Regions from separate parts of the Pseudomonas benzopyrenica genome, predicted to be linked through region 1. Evidence: predicted binding sites of a transcription regulator. Region 1 holds the regulator's gene; the other holds the start of a gene.
What was found. The regulator sigma-54, encoded in region 1, starts transcription at its own class of promoters, with help from an activator protein. The targets are predictions, from matches to a motif close to ANTGGCATNNANNTTGCTNT.
Positions count from the first base shown of each region.

Region 2: a site for sigma-54 is predicted at 2,857-2,876, ahead of flgB (flagellar basal body rod protein FlgB). Genes of this name have one in related genera too.

Region 1 covers NZ_CP145723.1:1,315,678-1,323,063, forward strand. The annotation lists gene tldD (metalloprotease TldD) at 1-200, shown strand, start outside; gene yjgA (ribosome biogenesis factor YjgA) at 236-760, opposite strand; gene pmbA (metalloprotease PmbA) at 853-2,202, shown strand; gene V6W80_RS06035 (superoxide dismutase) at 2,426-3,040, shown strand; gene V6W80_RS06040 (HPr family phosphocarrier protein) at 3,111-3,383, opposite strand; gene rapZ (RNase adapter RapZ) at 3,415-4,269, opposite strand; gene ptsN (PTS IIA-like nitrogen regulatory protein PtsN) at 4,271-4,735, opposite strand; gene hpf (ribosome hibernation-promoting factor, HPF/YfiA family) at 4,753-5,061, opposite strand; gene V6W80_RS06060 (RNA polymerase factor sigma-54) at 5,153-6,652, opposite strand; gene lptB (LPS export ABC transporter ATP-binding protein) at 6,755-7,386, opposite strand, start outside.
Region 2 covers NZ_CP145723.1:3,425,790-3,433,175, reverse strand. The annotation lists gene flgA (flagellar basal body P-ring formation chaperone FlgA) at 58-786, opposite strand; gene V6W80_RS16235 (chemotaxis protein CheV) at 885-1,817, shown strand; gene cheR (protein-glutamate O-methyltransferase CheR) at 1,860-2,687, shown strand; gene flgB (flagellar basal body rod protein FlgB) at 2,910-3,332, shown strand; gene flgC (flagellar basal body rod protein FlgC) at 3,335-3,772, shown strand; gene V6W80_RS16215 (flagellar hook assembly protein FlgD) at 3,785-4,495, shown strand; gene flgE (flagellar hook protein FlgE) at 4,520-5,869, shown strand; gene V6W80_RS16205 (flagellar basal body rod protein FlgF) at 6,039-6,782, shown strand; gene flgG (flagellar basal-body rod protein FlgG) at 6,829-7,386, shown strand, end outside.

The sequences.
Region 1 (7,386 bases):
AGCTCGGTCGTCCGGTGAAGGGCGCCACCCTGATCGGCAACGGACCTGAGGTCATGAACCGGGTATCCATGGTCGGCAACGACCTGGCGCTGGATGCGGGGGTAGGGACCTGTGGCAAGGACGGCCAGTCACTGCCGGTGGGCGTGGGTCAGCCGACGCTGAAGATCGACGCCATCACCGTGGGCGGCACCGGCGCCTGATGCGGGCACCGGCCGTGGCCGTAGCGGACAGAAACCTAGCGCAGACCGCGCTGGGTTTCGTCGAGGGTGCGGATGTACTTGAAGACCTTGCGCGCCGCCGCGGGCGGCTTGTTGTGCGCCGCCTCGTGCTGGGCATGGCGCACCAGGCCGCGCAGATGCTGGCGATCGGTTTCCGGATACAGCGCCACGAAGGCTTCCAGCGCCTGGTCGCCCTCGGCGATCAAGCGGTCACGCCAGCGCTCCAGGGCGTGGAAGCGCTCGTTGTACTGCCGCGTCGAAGTGTCCATCTGGTCGGCCAGCGCCAGGATCGCTTCCAGGTCCTGGTCGCGCATCAGCTTGCCCAGGTACTGGACATGCCGTTTGCGCGCAATGTGGGTCTTGTGCTTGGGCGCCTCGGCCAGGGCCTTGCGCAGCGGATCGGTCAGCGGCAGGCGGTCCAGCTGCTCGGCCGGCAGCCCGGCCAGGCGCTCGCCCAGCTCCTGCAGCGCGTGCAGCTCGCGCTTGACCTGCGTCTTGCTCTTTTCGCCCAGCGGCGCGTCGTCGTCGTAAGAATCAACCATGAACTATGGGGTCCAGCTAAGAATGGGCGCCATCATAACGAGTTGCCGCACGGTTGTCCGGCCTGGCCGGCGCCGTCCGTAAGGAGAACGTCATGAATCGCAACGCCGCCGTGGGTCCCGCCGCGCTCCCCGAATTGCGCGAACAGGTCGAGGCCATCCTGGCCGAGGCCCGGCGCCAGGGCGCCAGTGCCGGTGAAGTGGCCGTCTCGGTCGACCAGGGCCTGTCCACCTCGGTCCGCAAGGGCGAGGTGGAAACGGTCGAATTCAATCGTGACCAGGGCTTCGGCATCACCCTCTATGCCGGTCAGCGCAAGGGCTCGGCCAGTACCTCCGCCACCGGCCCCGAGGCGATCCGCGAAACCGTGGCCGCGGCCCTGGCCATCGCCAAGCACACCTCGGAGGATCCCTGCGCGGGCCTGGCGGATGCCGAATTGATGGCACGCGGCGAGCTGCCCGATCTCGACCTCTATCATCCCTGGAACATTACTCCAGAGCAGGCCATTGAGCAGGCCCTGGCCTGTGAAGCGGCCGCCTATGCCGCCGACAGCCGCATCGGCAATGCCGACGGTACCACCCTCAATACCCACCAGAGCTGCCGGGTCTACGGCAACAGCCACGGTTTCGTCGGCGGCTACGCCAGCACCCGGCACAGCCTGAGCTGCGTGATGATCGCCGGCAGCGGCGAGGCCATGCAGCGCGACTACTACTACGACGTCAACCGCATCGGCAGCGAGCTGATGAGCGCCGAGGAGATCGGTCGCCGCGCCGCCGAGCGTGCCGTGAGTCGCCTGGGTGCCAGGCCGGTGCCCACCGCCAAGGTCCCGGTGCTGTTTTCCCCGGAAATGGCCGCCGGCCTGTTCGGCACCTTTCTCGCCGCCATTTCTGGTGGCAACCTCTATCGCAAGTCGTCCTTCCTCGAAGGCGCCCTGGGTCAGCAGGTGTTTCCCGACTGGCTGACTCTGGACGAGCGGCCGCACCTGCCGCGCGCCCTGGGCAGTGCCGCCTTCGATGGCGAAGGCCTGGCCACCTACGCCAAGCCCTTCGTCGAGAACGGCCAGCTGGTGTCCTATGTGCTCGGCAGCTATTCCGCGCGCAAGCTGGGCATGCAGAGCACCGCCAACGCCGGTGGCGTGCACAATCTCCACGTCAGTCATGGCACGGCCGACCAGGCCGAGCTGATCCGGCAGATGGGCACGGGCTTTCTGGTCACGGAAATGATGGGGCAGGGCACCAACCTGGTCACCGGCGACTACTCCCGGGGTGCCGGTGGCTTCTGGATCGAGAATGGCGAGATCCAGTTTCCGGTCCAGGAGGTCACCATCGCCGGTCGCCTCGGCGACATGTTCCGCCAGATCCTGGCCGTGGGCAGCGACGTGGAACGCCGCGGCAGTCTACGCACCGGCTCGGTGCTGATCGACGGCATGACCCTGGCGGGCAGCTAGAACGGCGGTTGGAGTTGTCGCGATGAGGAAAATCCCGTCGAACGGGAGACAGCCCACCCCGTTACTCGTTAGTATCCTAGCAATGCACTAGGACATAGCCGTGCGGTCGAATCCGTTGACCGGACGGCCCAGGCTTCACAGGATGCGCCCTCGCGCATCTGCCGTACTCCCCGGCGCCCTCGGGCGCTGGGTCCATACCAAAGCCACCATGGAGACAATCCGCATGCCGCATACTCTGCCTCAGCTGCCCTACGCCTACGACGCGCTGGAACCGCACGTCGATGCCCAGACCATGGAAATCCACCATACCAAGCATCACCAGACCTACATCAACAACCTGAACGCGGCGCTGGAAGGCACCGAGTTCGCCAACCTGTCGGCCGAAGACGTGGTTCGTCAACTGGACAAGCTGCCCCAGGACAAGCGCGGCGCCGTGCAGAACAACGGTGGCGGCCATGCCAACCACAGCCTGTTTTGGACCGTGATGGCCCCCAACGCCGGCGGCAAGCCCGAAGGCGCCCTGGCCGAGGCCATCGAGTCCCAGCTGGGCGGCTTCGATGCCTTCAAGGAAGCCTTCACCAAGGCGGCCCTGACTCGCTTCGGCAGCGGCTGGGCCTGGCTGAGCGTCACCCCCGAGAAGAAGCTGGTGGTCGAGAGCACCGGCAACCAGGACAGCCCGCTGATGACTGGCAATACCCCGATCCTCGGCCTGGACGTCTGGGAGCACGCCTACTACCTGCGCTACCAGAACCGTCGTCCCGACTACATCGGCGCCTTCTTCAACGTCATCAACTGGCCGGAAGTGTCCCGTCGCTACGAAGCGGCGCTGAACGCCTGAGTTGACGCCCCATGAAAAAGCCGCCCTCGGGCGGCTTTTTTTATGGGATGCGGCTGGAGCAGGGTGCTTATCACTCACCCTCGTCGAAGTAATTGTTGATCAGCTCGATCAGGGCGCGCATGGCCTCGTCGCTCTGTTCACCTTCGGTTTCCAGTTGCAGCACCGTGCCCTTGCCGGCGGCCAGCATCATGACCGCCATGATGCTCTTGCCATCGACCGGCGACTCGCCACTACGGCCGACGCGAACGCTGGCGGGATAGCGGCCAGCCACGCCGACGAACTTGGCGGCGGCACGGGCGTGCAGACCCAGCTTGTTGATGATGGTGATCTGTTGGGCAGGCATTGAGTCTGTCCTTGTCGAAACGAAACGGGCGTCAGAGATCGCGGTGACGAATCTGGACGTTCTTGAGCAGGTCTTTGAGTTCGCGACCCAGGCGATCGGCCAGATAGACCGAACGGTGATGACCACCGGTACAGCCGATGGCCACGGTCACATAGGACCTGTTGTTGGCGGCGAAACGCGGCAGCCACTTCACCAGGTAATCGCGGATGTCATTGTACAGGGTCTCTACCTCGGGCTGTTGCTCGAGATACTCCCGCACCGGGGCGTCCAGTCCGGAAAAATCGCGCAGGTCCGGTTTCCAATAGGGATTGGGCAGGAAGCGCACGTCGAAGACCATGTCGGCATCCACCGGCAGGCCGCGCTTGAAGCCAAAGGACTCGACCAGGTAGGCGGTACCCGGCTCCGGCGCGTTCAGCAGGCGCAATTTGAGGATGTCGCGCAGCTGATAGAGATTCAGGTGAGTGGTGTCGATCTTCAGGTCGGACAGATCGGCGATGGGCGACAGCAGCACCTGTTCGTCGTGAATGGCCTCGGCCAGGGATCTTTCCTGGTTGGACAGCGGATGCCGGCGGCGCGTCTCGGAAAAGCGCTTGAGCAGCGTCTGGTCATCGGCATCCAGATAGAGGATGTCACAGCGGATGTTGCGGCTGCGTACCTGTTCGAGCAATTCGGGAAAGCGCTGCAACTGGCTGGGCAGGTTGCGTGCATCGATGGACAGGGCGACCTTGGGCTGGGGCCGCTCCATGTCGGTCAGGGCGTGCTGGGCCAGCTCGGGTAGCAGACTGGCCGGCAGGTTGTCGATGCAATAGAAGCCATTGTCCTCAAGCACGTTGAGCGCCGTACTCTTGCCCGACCCGGAACGTCCGCTCACGATGATGAGGTGCATGTCAGTGTCCGCTCTGGGCCTCGACGACGATCTGATAGAGCGCCTGGCTGTCCTTGGCCTTGCGCAGTCGGTCGCGGATGTCGGCGCGATCCAGGATGCCGGCGATCTGGCGTAGCAGGGTGAGGTGTTGTTCGGTGGCCGCTTCCGGGACCAGCAGGACGAATACCAGGTCTACCGGGGCGCCGTCCAGGGAATCGAAGTCCACCGGCTGCTGCAGGTGGAAGAGCACGCACAGCGGTTGCTGCAGACCCGCCAGGCGGCAGTGGGGAATGGCGATGCCATTGCCGAAACCAGTGGAGCCCAGGCGTTCGCGCGCCATCAGGCATTCATGGATGTGCGCCGCATCATGGCCGGGCAGTTCCTGCGCGGCCAGCTCGGCGATGCGTTCCAGTACGGCGGCTTTGCTGCCACCCGGCGCACCCGTCTGGGTACGGCCGGGGGTCAGGATGTTTTCGAGTTTGATCATAAAGCGGCGATCGAACCTCAGCGGACGCCAATGCCCTGCTGGCGTTCGATCGATTTTTCCTTGTGTTTAATCAGTTGGCGGTCGAGCTTGTCGGCCAGGAGATCTATGGCGGCATACATGTCGTCGTGCTCGGCGTTGGCGACCACCGCAGCGCCGGAGACGTGCAGGGTGGCTTCGGCCTTTTGCTTGAGCTTGTCCACTTCCAGGATGACCTGGACGTTGGTGATGCGATCGAAGTGCCGTTCGAGGCGGGCGAGTTTCTCGCCGATGTAGTCACGCAGGGCTTCTGTCACTTCAAGCTGATGGCCACTGATGTTGACTTGCATACCGCTTCTCCTTATTGCCGGGCTGCGATCGGCGAAGCTGCTCGCCGACATGACACGGGTCGATCGAGGCACGGTCACACATCAGGACGCGTCAGAGGAGACGCTTGCGTTCGCTGGACGGAGCGATACCCAGGGATTCCCGATACTTAGCCACCGTGCGACGAGCGACTTGTATACCTTGCGATTCCAGTAAACCAGCGATCTTGCTGTCACTCAACGGCTTTTTCGCGTTTTCCGCCGCCACCAATTTCTTGATGATCGCGCGGATCGCGGTGGAGGAGCATTCGCCGCCCTCGGCGGTGCTGACGTGGCTGGAGAAGAAGTACTTGAGTTCGTAGATGCCACGCGGGGTGTGCATGAATTTCTGGGTGGTCACCCGGGAGATGGTCGACTCGTGCATGCCCACCGCCTCGGCGATGTCGTGCAGGACCAACGGCTTCATGGCCTCTTCGCCATATTCGAGAAAACCCCGCTGGTGCTCGACGATCTGGGTCGCCACCTTCATCAGGGTCTCGTTGCGGCTCTGCAGGCTCTTGATGAACCAGCGCGCTTCCTGGAGCTGGTTGCGCATGTAGGTGTTGTCGGCGCTGCTGTCGGCGCGTTTGACGAAACCGGCGTACTGGGGATTGACCCGCAGGCGCGGTACGGCTTCCTGATTGAGCTCCACCAGCCAACGCTCGTTGTGCTTGCGCACGATGACGTCCGGCACCACGTATTCGGCTTCGCCGGATTCGATCTGCGAGCCGGGACGCGGGTGCAAGGTCTGGATCAGCTCGATTATCGGCTTGAGCTCGTCTTCCTTGATCTTCATGCGCCGCATCAACTGCGCATAGTCACGGCTGCCTAGCAGATCCAGGTAGTCGCCAACCAGGCGCTTGGCTTCGCCGAGCAGGGGCAGGGTGGCGGGCAGCTGGGCCAGCTGGATCAGCAGGCATTCGCGCAGGTTGCGCGCGGCGACGCCGGCGGGCTCGAATTGCTGGACGCGTCTGAGCACCACCTCGACCTCGTCGAGATCGACTTCCAGCTCGGGATCGAGGGAAGCATGGATGTCTTCCAGGCTTTCCTGCAGATAGCCGTCGGTGTCGATGCCGTCGATGATCGCCAGGGCGATCAGGCGGTCGAGATCCGACATAGGCGCCAGGTTCAGCTGCCAGAGCAGGTGGGTCTGCAGGCTCTCGCCGGCGGAGGTACGGGTGGTAAAGTCCCACTCGTCGTCGTCGTTGCTGGGCAGGCTGCTGGCGCTGGTCTGGTAGATGTCTTCCCAGGCGGTATCGACCGGCAGCTCGCTGTCGCTGGGGATGCGCTCGCTCCACTCGGATTCGTCGGCCATCTCGTTGGTGGCGACCGAGGTTTCCTTGAAGGTGGTTTCCATGGTGCCGGAGCCTGAGCTCTCATCGCCTTCGCCCGCGGCTTCGCTCTGGTCGAAGTCTTCGCCTTCTTCCTGGCGTTCCAGCATCGGATTGGATTCCAGGGCTTCCTGGATCTCCTGCTGCAAGTCGAGCGTCGAGAGCTGGAGCAGACGTATGGCTTGTTGCAGCTGCGGCGTCATCGTCAGCTGCTGGCCCATCTTGAGGACTAGCGATGGTTTCATGGCTGCGGAAATACACCTTGTCTACCGACGCGAACAGCGCCACCGAACCTCGCGAACCCTGCGAGCGTTAGCAAATTATATGCCTTGTTTCCCCGGGTTTGCCTAGAGGCGGAATTCGTGGCCCAGATAGACTTCCTTCACCAGGTCATTGGCGAGGACTTCTTCGGCGGTACCCTCGGCGATGAGCTGGCCATCGTTGACGATGTAAGCCGTTTCGCAGATGGTCAGGGTTTCCCGCACGTTGTGGTCGGTGATGAGCACACCGATACCCTTGGCCTTGAGGTGGCGGATGATCTGCTTGATGTCACCCACCGAGATGGGGTCCACACCGGCGAAGGGTTCGTCCAGCAGGATGAACTTGGGCGCGGTGGCCAGGGCGCGGGCGATCTCGACACGGCGACGCTCGCCACCCGACAGGCTCATGCCGCGGTTGTCGCGGATATGAGTGATGTGGAATTCCTGCAACAGGCTTTCCAGCTCGCGCAGACGGCCGGCCTTGTCCAGGTCCTTGCGGGTTTCCAGGATGCCGAGGATGTTGTCGGCCACGGTCAGCTTGCGAAAGATCGAGGCTTCCTGCGGCAGGTAACCGATCCCGGCGCGGGCACGACCGTGCATGGGCAGGGCGGTGACGTCCTGATCGTCGATCAGCACGCGGCCCTGATCGGCCTTGACCAGGCCGACGATCATGTAGAAGCAAGTGGTCTTGCCGGCGCCGTTCGGACCGAGCAGGCCGA
Region 2 (7,386 bases), 2.1 Mb from region 1:
GATGGCACGCAGAGGTTCAGGATGCGGACGTTCAAGGTACTCCTTTTGCCGCTCTCGCTAAAGCGCTACCTCCACCTGCCCCTGATCGACCACCCGACCGCGGATCACCCGGTTCGAACTCAGGTTGCGTACGCGGATTTCCTCGTCCTTGGCGCCCGCGCTGAGGGCTTCGCCCTGCATGCGAATGCTGAAGGAGGCGCTACGGGCATTGATGACCACCTGCTCACCCTTGCGAATGAGTTCGGCTTGCTCGATAAAGGAAGGCGCCATGACCTGCCCGCTGACCACCTGGCGTTTCAGCTGGGTCCCCAGCACCTGTTCCAGGCTGGTCAGATAACCCTGGGTCAGGGTGCCGACGTCCCGCTCCACCAGGGCCACGTTCTGGTCATCCAGCACCGCACCGCGCAGCAGAGGCTGCAGGGTAACCACCACGGGCCGATACAGCTTGACCTGGACCGGCACGAACACCGTCCAGGGACTGCTGCCTTCGCAGCGGACCTTGATGTTGATCCGGCCCACCGGCGTGGGGTTGCCTTGCTGTGAAAGCGTCAGGGGTTTGTCGCAGGCCGCCAGGCGTAACCGGGGATCCAACGAGTTGATCTGATTTTCGTGGCGTGCGTTGGAACTGGTCTCCAGCAAATATTCCTGCACGCGCTCCTCAAGAAAACTTTCGACAGCGCCGATAAGTTCGTCAGATGAGGTGTAGTCGCCTTCTGCATAGGCCTTTCCGCCCAGGCATGTCAGGATCAACACAAGATTCGCAGCCCAGCGGCAAGAGGTTTTCATAGGTCGGAAACACGTCGCTTCGATCTTCATGAGTCACATCTAAGCAAGCCCTGTGCCGAGTTTTTCAACCGGTCTGTGGCAACGAGAGGAGTCGCCAAATGGCTGGTGTATTGGACGCAGTCAACCAACGTACCCAACTGGTGGGCCAGAACCGTCTGGAACTGCTGCTGTTCCGCCTGGACGGCTCGCAGCTCTACGGCATCAACGTCTTCAAGGTGAAGGAGGTGCTGCAGTGCCCCAAGCTCACCGTGATGCCGAAATCGAGTCCGGTGGTACGGGGCGTGGCCAGCATTCGTGGCGGCACCTTTCCCATCATCGACCTGGCCATGGCCACCGGTCGCCGCGGGTTGCCGGACATCAACAATTGCTTCGTGATCATTACCGAGTACAACACCAAGGTGCAGGGCTTTCTGGTGCGTTCGGTGGAGCGCATCGTCAACATGAACTGGGAAGGCATCAACCCGCCGCCCAAGGGCACCGGGCGTGATCACTACCTTACCGCCGTCACCCGCGTCGACAACCAACTCGTCGAGATCATCGACGTGGAGAAGATCCTGTCCGAAGTGGCGCCGTCCGTCGAAACGGTGTCGGCCGGCGTCATCAGCGAAATGGTACAGGCCAAGGCCGTCACCAAGCGCGTCCTGATCGTTGATGACTCCTCGGTGGCGCGCAAGCAGGTGAGCCGCTGCCTGGAAACCGTCGGGGTAGAGGTCATTTCCCTCAACGACGGTCGTCAGGCGCTGAACTACCTGCAGGCCATGGTGGCTGAAGGCAAGCGCCCGGAAGAGGAATTGCTGATGATCATTTCCGACATCGAGATGCCGGAAATGGACGGCTACACCCTGACGGCGGAAATCCGTCATGATCCGCGGATGCAGAAAGTGCATATACTGCTGCATACCTCCTTGTCCGGCGTCTTCAACCAGGCGATGGTCAAGAAGGTCGGTGCGGACGACTTCCTGGCCAAGTTCCGTCCCGATGATCTTGCCTCCCGGGTAGCCGAGCGCATCAACGCGGTCGACAGTCACTAGGTGAAGGCGTCTCTATCCCGGTATCCAGAAGGCGGAGCGGCAGTGTCAGCAGTCAACGCGGATTTTGTGCTTTTTCGTGATTTCCTCGAGAAATCCAGCGGGATCCTGCTCGGTGACAACAAGCAGTACCTCGTCTCCAGTCGGCTCAACAAGCTGATGGAGACCGAGGGGATCAAGACGTTGTCGGAGTTGGTGCAGCGCATCCAGATGCAGCCCCGCGGCGGTTTGCGGGAAAAGGTCATCGATGCGATGACGACCAACGAAACCCTCTGGTTTCGCGACACCTATCCCTTCGAGGTGCTCAAGAACCGCCTCCTGCCGGAATTGACCAAGAACACCTTCGGCCAGCGCCTGCGGGTCTGGTCGGCGGCCTGCTCGTCGGGGCAGGAGCCTTATTCGCTGTCCATGACCATGGACGAATTCGAGCGCAGCGCGGCAGGGCAGGGGCGTGGCGGCATGCAGATCGTGGCGACCGATCTGTCCGGTGCCATTCTCACGGCGGCGAAATCCGGTGAATACGATTCTCTGGCCATCGGTCGCGGTCTGTCCCAGGAACGCCTGCAGCGCTACTTCGACGTGCTCCAGCCAAATCGCTGGGCGGTCAAGCCGGCGATTCGCAGTCGGATCGAATTCCGCGCCCTGAATCTATTGGACAGCTATGCCAGCCTCGGCAAGTTCGACATGGTGTTCTGCCGCAACGTGCTCATCTACTTCTCCGCTGACGTGAAGAAGGACATCCTCACCCGCATCCATGCCACTCTCAAGCCGGGCGGCTATCTGTTCCTGGGTGCGTCCGAAGCCCTCAACGGCTTGCCGGATCTCTATCAGATGGTGCAGTGCAATCCGGGCATCATCTACAAGGCCAAATAGGCCGGTCGATGGACACCCAAAGGGCAGACCCAGGTCTGCCCTTTCTTTTGCGCCAAAGTTTTGCCGCACCTGCCTCGGGGGCCGGCAAAGGTGGCGGAAAAACCTTGCCGCTTGCCGTCGTTCTGACTGCCGCGTCGCGCTAAGCCCTTGATTTAGATGGATGTTGGATACTGGCACGGGCCTTGCTAAATCGCTTGCAAGCCACGTCAAAGGTCTCTCGACATGAGCATCAGTTTCGACAAAGCACTCGGGTTGCACGAGCAGGCGCTCAACTTCCGTTCGCAGCGCGCCGAAGTATTGGGCAACAACATCGCCAATGCCGATACCCCGGGCTACAAGGCGCGGGATCTGGATTTCAGCGCCGTCATGGCAGAGCAGGCGGCCAAGAGCGCGCCAGGGGCTTCCGGCCACTATCAGCTGGAAACCACCAACAGCCGCCATATCGCTGCCGAAGGCTTCGACATGGGCATGGGCGACTCGGCCTTGAAGTATCGCATTCCCACGCAGCCCTCGGTGGACCAGAACACCGTGGATGCGCAGGTCGAGCAGGCCAACTACGCCGAGAACGCGATGAATTTCCAGGCCAGCTTCACCCTGCTCAATAGCAAGTTCAAGGGGCTGATGTCGGCCCTGCGCGGAGAATAGCCATGTCCCTGAGTTCGCTGTTCAACATCGCCGGTAGCGGCATGAGCGCCCAGAACGTGCGCCTCAATACCGTGGCCAGCAACATGGCCAACGCCGACTCCGTCTCCTCCAGCGTCGATCAGACCTACAAGGCGCGGCATCCGGTGTTCGCTGCCCAGTTCAACGCGGCCCAGGGCGGTGCTTCGCTGTTCGACGACCAGGGCCAGGCCGGGGTCGGGGTGGAGGTCAAGGGTATCGTCGAGGATCCGAGCGAGGTGCAGAAGCGCTACGAGCCCAATCATCCCATGGCGGACAAGGAAGGCTACGTCTATTACCCCAACGTGAACGTGGTGGAGGAGATGGCCGACATGATTTCGGCCAGTCGCGCCTTCCAGACCAACGCGGAAATGATGAATACCGCCAAACAGATGATGCAGAAGGTACTGACCCTCGGTCAGTAAGGAACCGGCGCCATGGCCATCAGCACGACCAACTCCACCGCTCAATCGGTACTCGACAAGTACTCCGTCAACAAGACCGGCACGTCCGCCGAAACCACCGCCAGCGATGGCAAGAAGGGTGGCAAGCTCGGCAAGGACGAGTTCCTCAAGCTGATGGTTGCTCAGATGAACAACCAGAATCCGCTGGAGCCGCAGGGCAACGGCGAATTCATCGCCCAGCTGGCGCAGTTCAGTACCGTCGAGGGCATCACCAACCTGAATACCAGCGTCGGCTCGATTCTCTCTGGTAGTCAGTCTTCCCAGGCACTGCAGGCTTCCACTCTGGTTGGTCGCAAGGTGATCGTCGATACCGACAAGGTCAAGGTGGACACCAGTGCGGACTTCAAGGGGGCGCTCAACCTGACCGCTTCCAGTCCGAACGTCTGGGTCAACGTCTACAACGATGCGGGCAGTCAGGTGAATCGTCTGAACCTGGGGCAGCAGTCCAGTGGCCTGGTGAACTTCACCTGGGACGGCACCGATGCCAGCGGCAAGAAGCTGGCTGCCGGCACCTACCGCTTCGAGGCCCAGGCGAACGTGAACGACACCACCACGGCCATGAAGACCAGTCTGCCAGCCAACGTCGATAGTGTGACGCTCGGGCAGAACGGCGGCGAAATGACACTCAACCTTGCCGGCGTCGGCAGCATCGGCATCTCCAAAGTCCAGGCGGTCGGCCAGTAAGGCGCGGCACACGAGGAATCCAGCATGTCTTTCAATATCGGTTTGAGCGGCATCAAGGCCGCGTCCAGTGACCTCAACATCACCGGCAACAACATCGCCAACGCCAGCACCGTCGGCTTCAAGCAGTCGCGGGCGGAGTTCCAGGACCTCTATGCCGCCTCGGTACTGGGCACTGGCAAGAATGCCCAGGGCAGCGGCGTGCTGCTCGGCAACGTCGGCCAGCTGTTCAACCAGGGCACCATCGATTCCACGCAGAACGCGCTGGACATGGGCATCAACGGCAACGGCTTCTTCGTCACCAGCAACAATGGCGCTATCCAGTACACCCGTGCCGGTTACTTCGGCACCGACAAGCAAGGCTTCATCGTCGACAACAACGGCTACAAGCTGCAGGGCTATACCACCAATGACCAAGGCCTGCTGCAGCCGGGCGTGCGCAGCGACCTGCGTATCGAGACCGCCAGCCAAGCGCCCAAGGCGTCCAGCTCGATCAAGCAGACGGTCAACCTGAACTCGACCCAGACGACGCCGACCACCACCCCGTTCAATCCGTCCGATCCGACCAGCTACAACTCCTCGACCTCGGTGAACATCTACGACAGCCAGGGCAACGCCCACGTCCTGTCGCAGTATTTCGTCAAGGGCGCGAACAACTCCTGGACCATGAACGTGCTGATCGACGGCCGCAATCCGGGCGATCCCACCAAGGAAGACGCGACCACCAAGGTTGCTACGCCCTACACCGTGACCTTGCCGTTCACCAGCAGCGGCGCGCTCGATGGCGGCAAGGTGGCCTCGACCGATCTCAAGCAGGTCAATAACGCCACCACCAACACCTTCGAGGGCGTGCTCAAGCTGGACAACTGGGTCCCGGCCATCTCCAACGGCGGTACCCCGGCGACCTGGGCCTCCAATGGCGCTGTCGCCAACCCGGCCGGCATAACCTTGGACATGCGCGGCTCGACCCAATACAGCAGTGCCTTCGCCGTGACCAGCGTCAACCAGGACGGCTACACCACGGGCCAGCTGTCCGGTCTGGAAATCGACGATACCGGCCAGATCTTCGCACGTTACACCAATGGTCAGTCCAAGGTGCAGGGTCAGGTCGTGCTGGCCAACTTCGCCAACGTCCAGGGCCTGACCCCCATGGGCAAGACCTCCTGGACCGAGTCGTCGGAATCGGGTCAGCCAGTAGTCGGCACACCGCGCTCCGGCACCCTGGGTGCCCTGCAGTCCGGTGCTCTGGAGGCATCCAACGTGGACATCTCCACCGAGCTGGTCGACATGATCGTGGCGCAGCGCAACTACCAGGCCAACGCCAAGACCATCGAGACCGAGAACGCCATTACCCAGACCATCATCAACCTGCGTTGATGTCGTTTCTCTGACGGCTTGCCGCTTCGGCGTCAGGAAAAGCCTCCCTCGGGAGGCTTTTCTATTTTCAGGCTACTGATTTTAAAAGGTTTTCAGTTTTTGGAACGGCGCTTGCTAAAGAACCTCCGAACGCAAGCTTGGCGGCAATCTGCCGCCGTCGGAGGATCAGATGGACAAGCTGCTGTACGTCGCCATGACCGGCGCCAGCCAGAACGAGATGGCCCAGCGCGCCCATGCCAACAACCTGGCCAACGTCTCGACCTCGGGATTCCGCAAGGATCTCGAGCAGGCGCGCTCGATGCAGGTGTTCGGCGAGACCATGCCGTCGCGCGTCTATTCCATGAGCGAACGGCCGGCGACGGACTTCACCCCCGGTGCGCTGCAGGAAACCGGGCGCGACCTGGACGTGGCCATTCAGGGCCCCGGCTTCGTCGCGGTCCAGGATCCCTCCGGCAAAGAGGCCTATGTGCGCACCTCCAGCCTGCAGATCGACCCCCTTGGCATGCTGCGGACCGGCAGCGGTTTGCCGGTGCTCGGCAATGGCGGTCCCATTGCCGTGCCGCCTGCTTCCAAAGTGGAAATCGGTCAGGACGGCAGCATCACCGTGCGCGGATCCGGCCAGGCGGCCAATGCCCTGGCCCAGGTCGACCGCATCAAGCTGGTCAATCCCGACACCAAGCAGATGGAAAAGGGGCTCGACGGCCTGCTGCACATGAAGCAGGGCCAGGCAGCGCCGCCCATGGATGCCGACGTCTCCCTGGTTTCCGGCTTCGTCGAGTCGAGCAACGTCAATGCGGCGGAGGAAATGACCTCGATCCTGTCGCTGTCCCGCCAGTTCGAGCTGCAGGTAAAGATGATGCGCAGCGCGGAAGACAACGACGCGGCGATGGCAAAGGTTTTGCAATTCTCCTGATAACGGCTAGCGCCGACGTAAAACCGGCACTTCGAGGAATACCAGCATGATGTCGTCACTGTGGGTCGCCAAGACCGGTCTGTCCGCCCAGGACATGAACCTCACCACCATCTCCAACAACCTGGCCAACGTGTCCACCACGGGCTTCAAGCGCGATCGCGCCGAATTCCAGGACCTGCTGTACCAGATCCGCCGCCAGCCCGGTGCCCAGTCCACCCAGGACAACCAGCTCCCCTCCGGCCTGCAGCTGGGTACCGGTGTGCGCATCGTCGGCACCCAGAAGAACTTCACCGAGGGTTCGCTGCAGACCACCGACCAGCCGCTGGACATGGCTGTCAACGGCGATGGCTTCTTCCAGGTGACCATGCCCGACGGGACCATCAACTACACCCGTGACGGCACCTTTCACCTCAATGCCGATGGCCAGCTGGTCACCGCCAATGGCTTCGCACTGCAGCCTGCCATCGTGCTGCCTGCCGACACCAAGACCTTTACCGTCGGCGAAGACGGCACCGTGTCGGTCACCACCGCCGGTCAGGCCGCGCCCCAGGTCATCGGCAACCTGCAGATCGCCCAGTTCGTCAACCCGGGCGGCCTCCAGGCC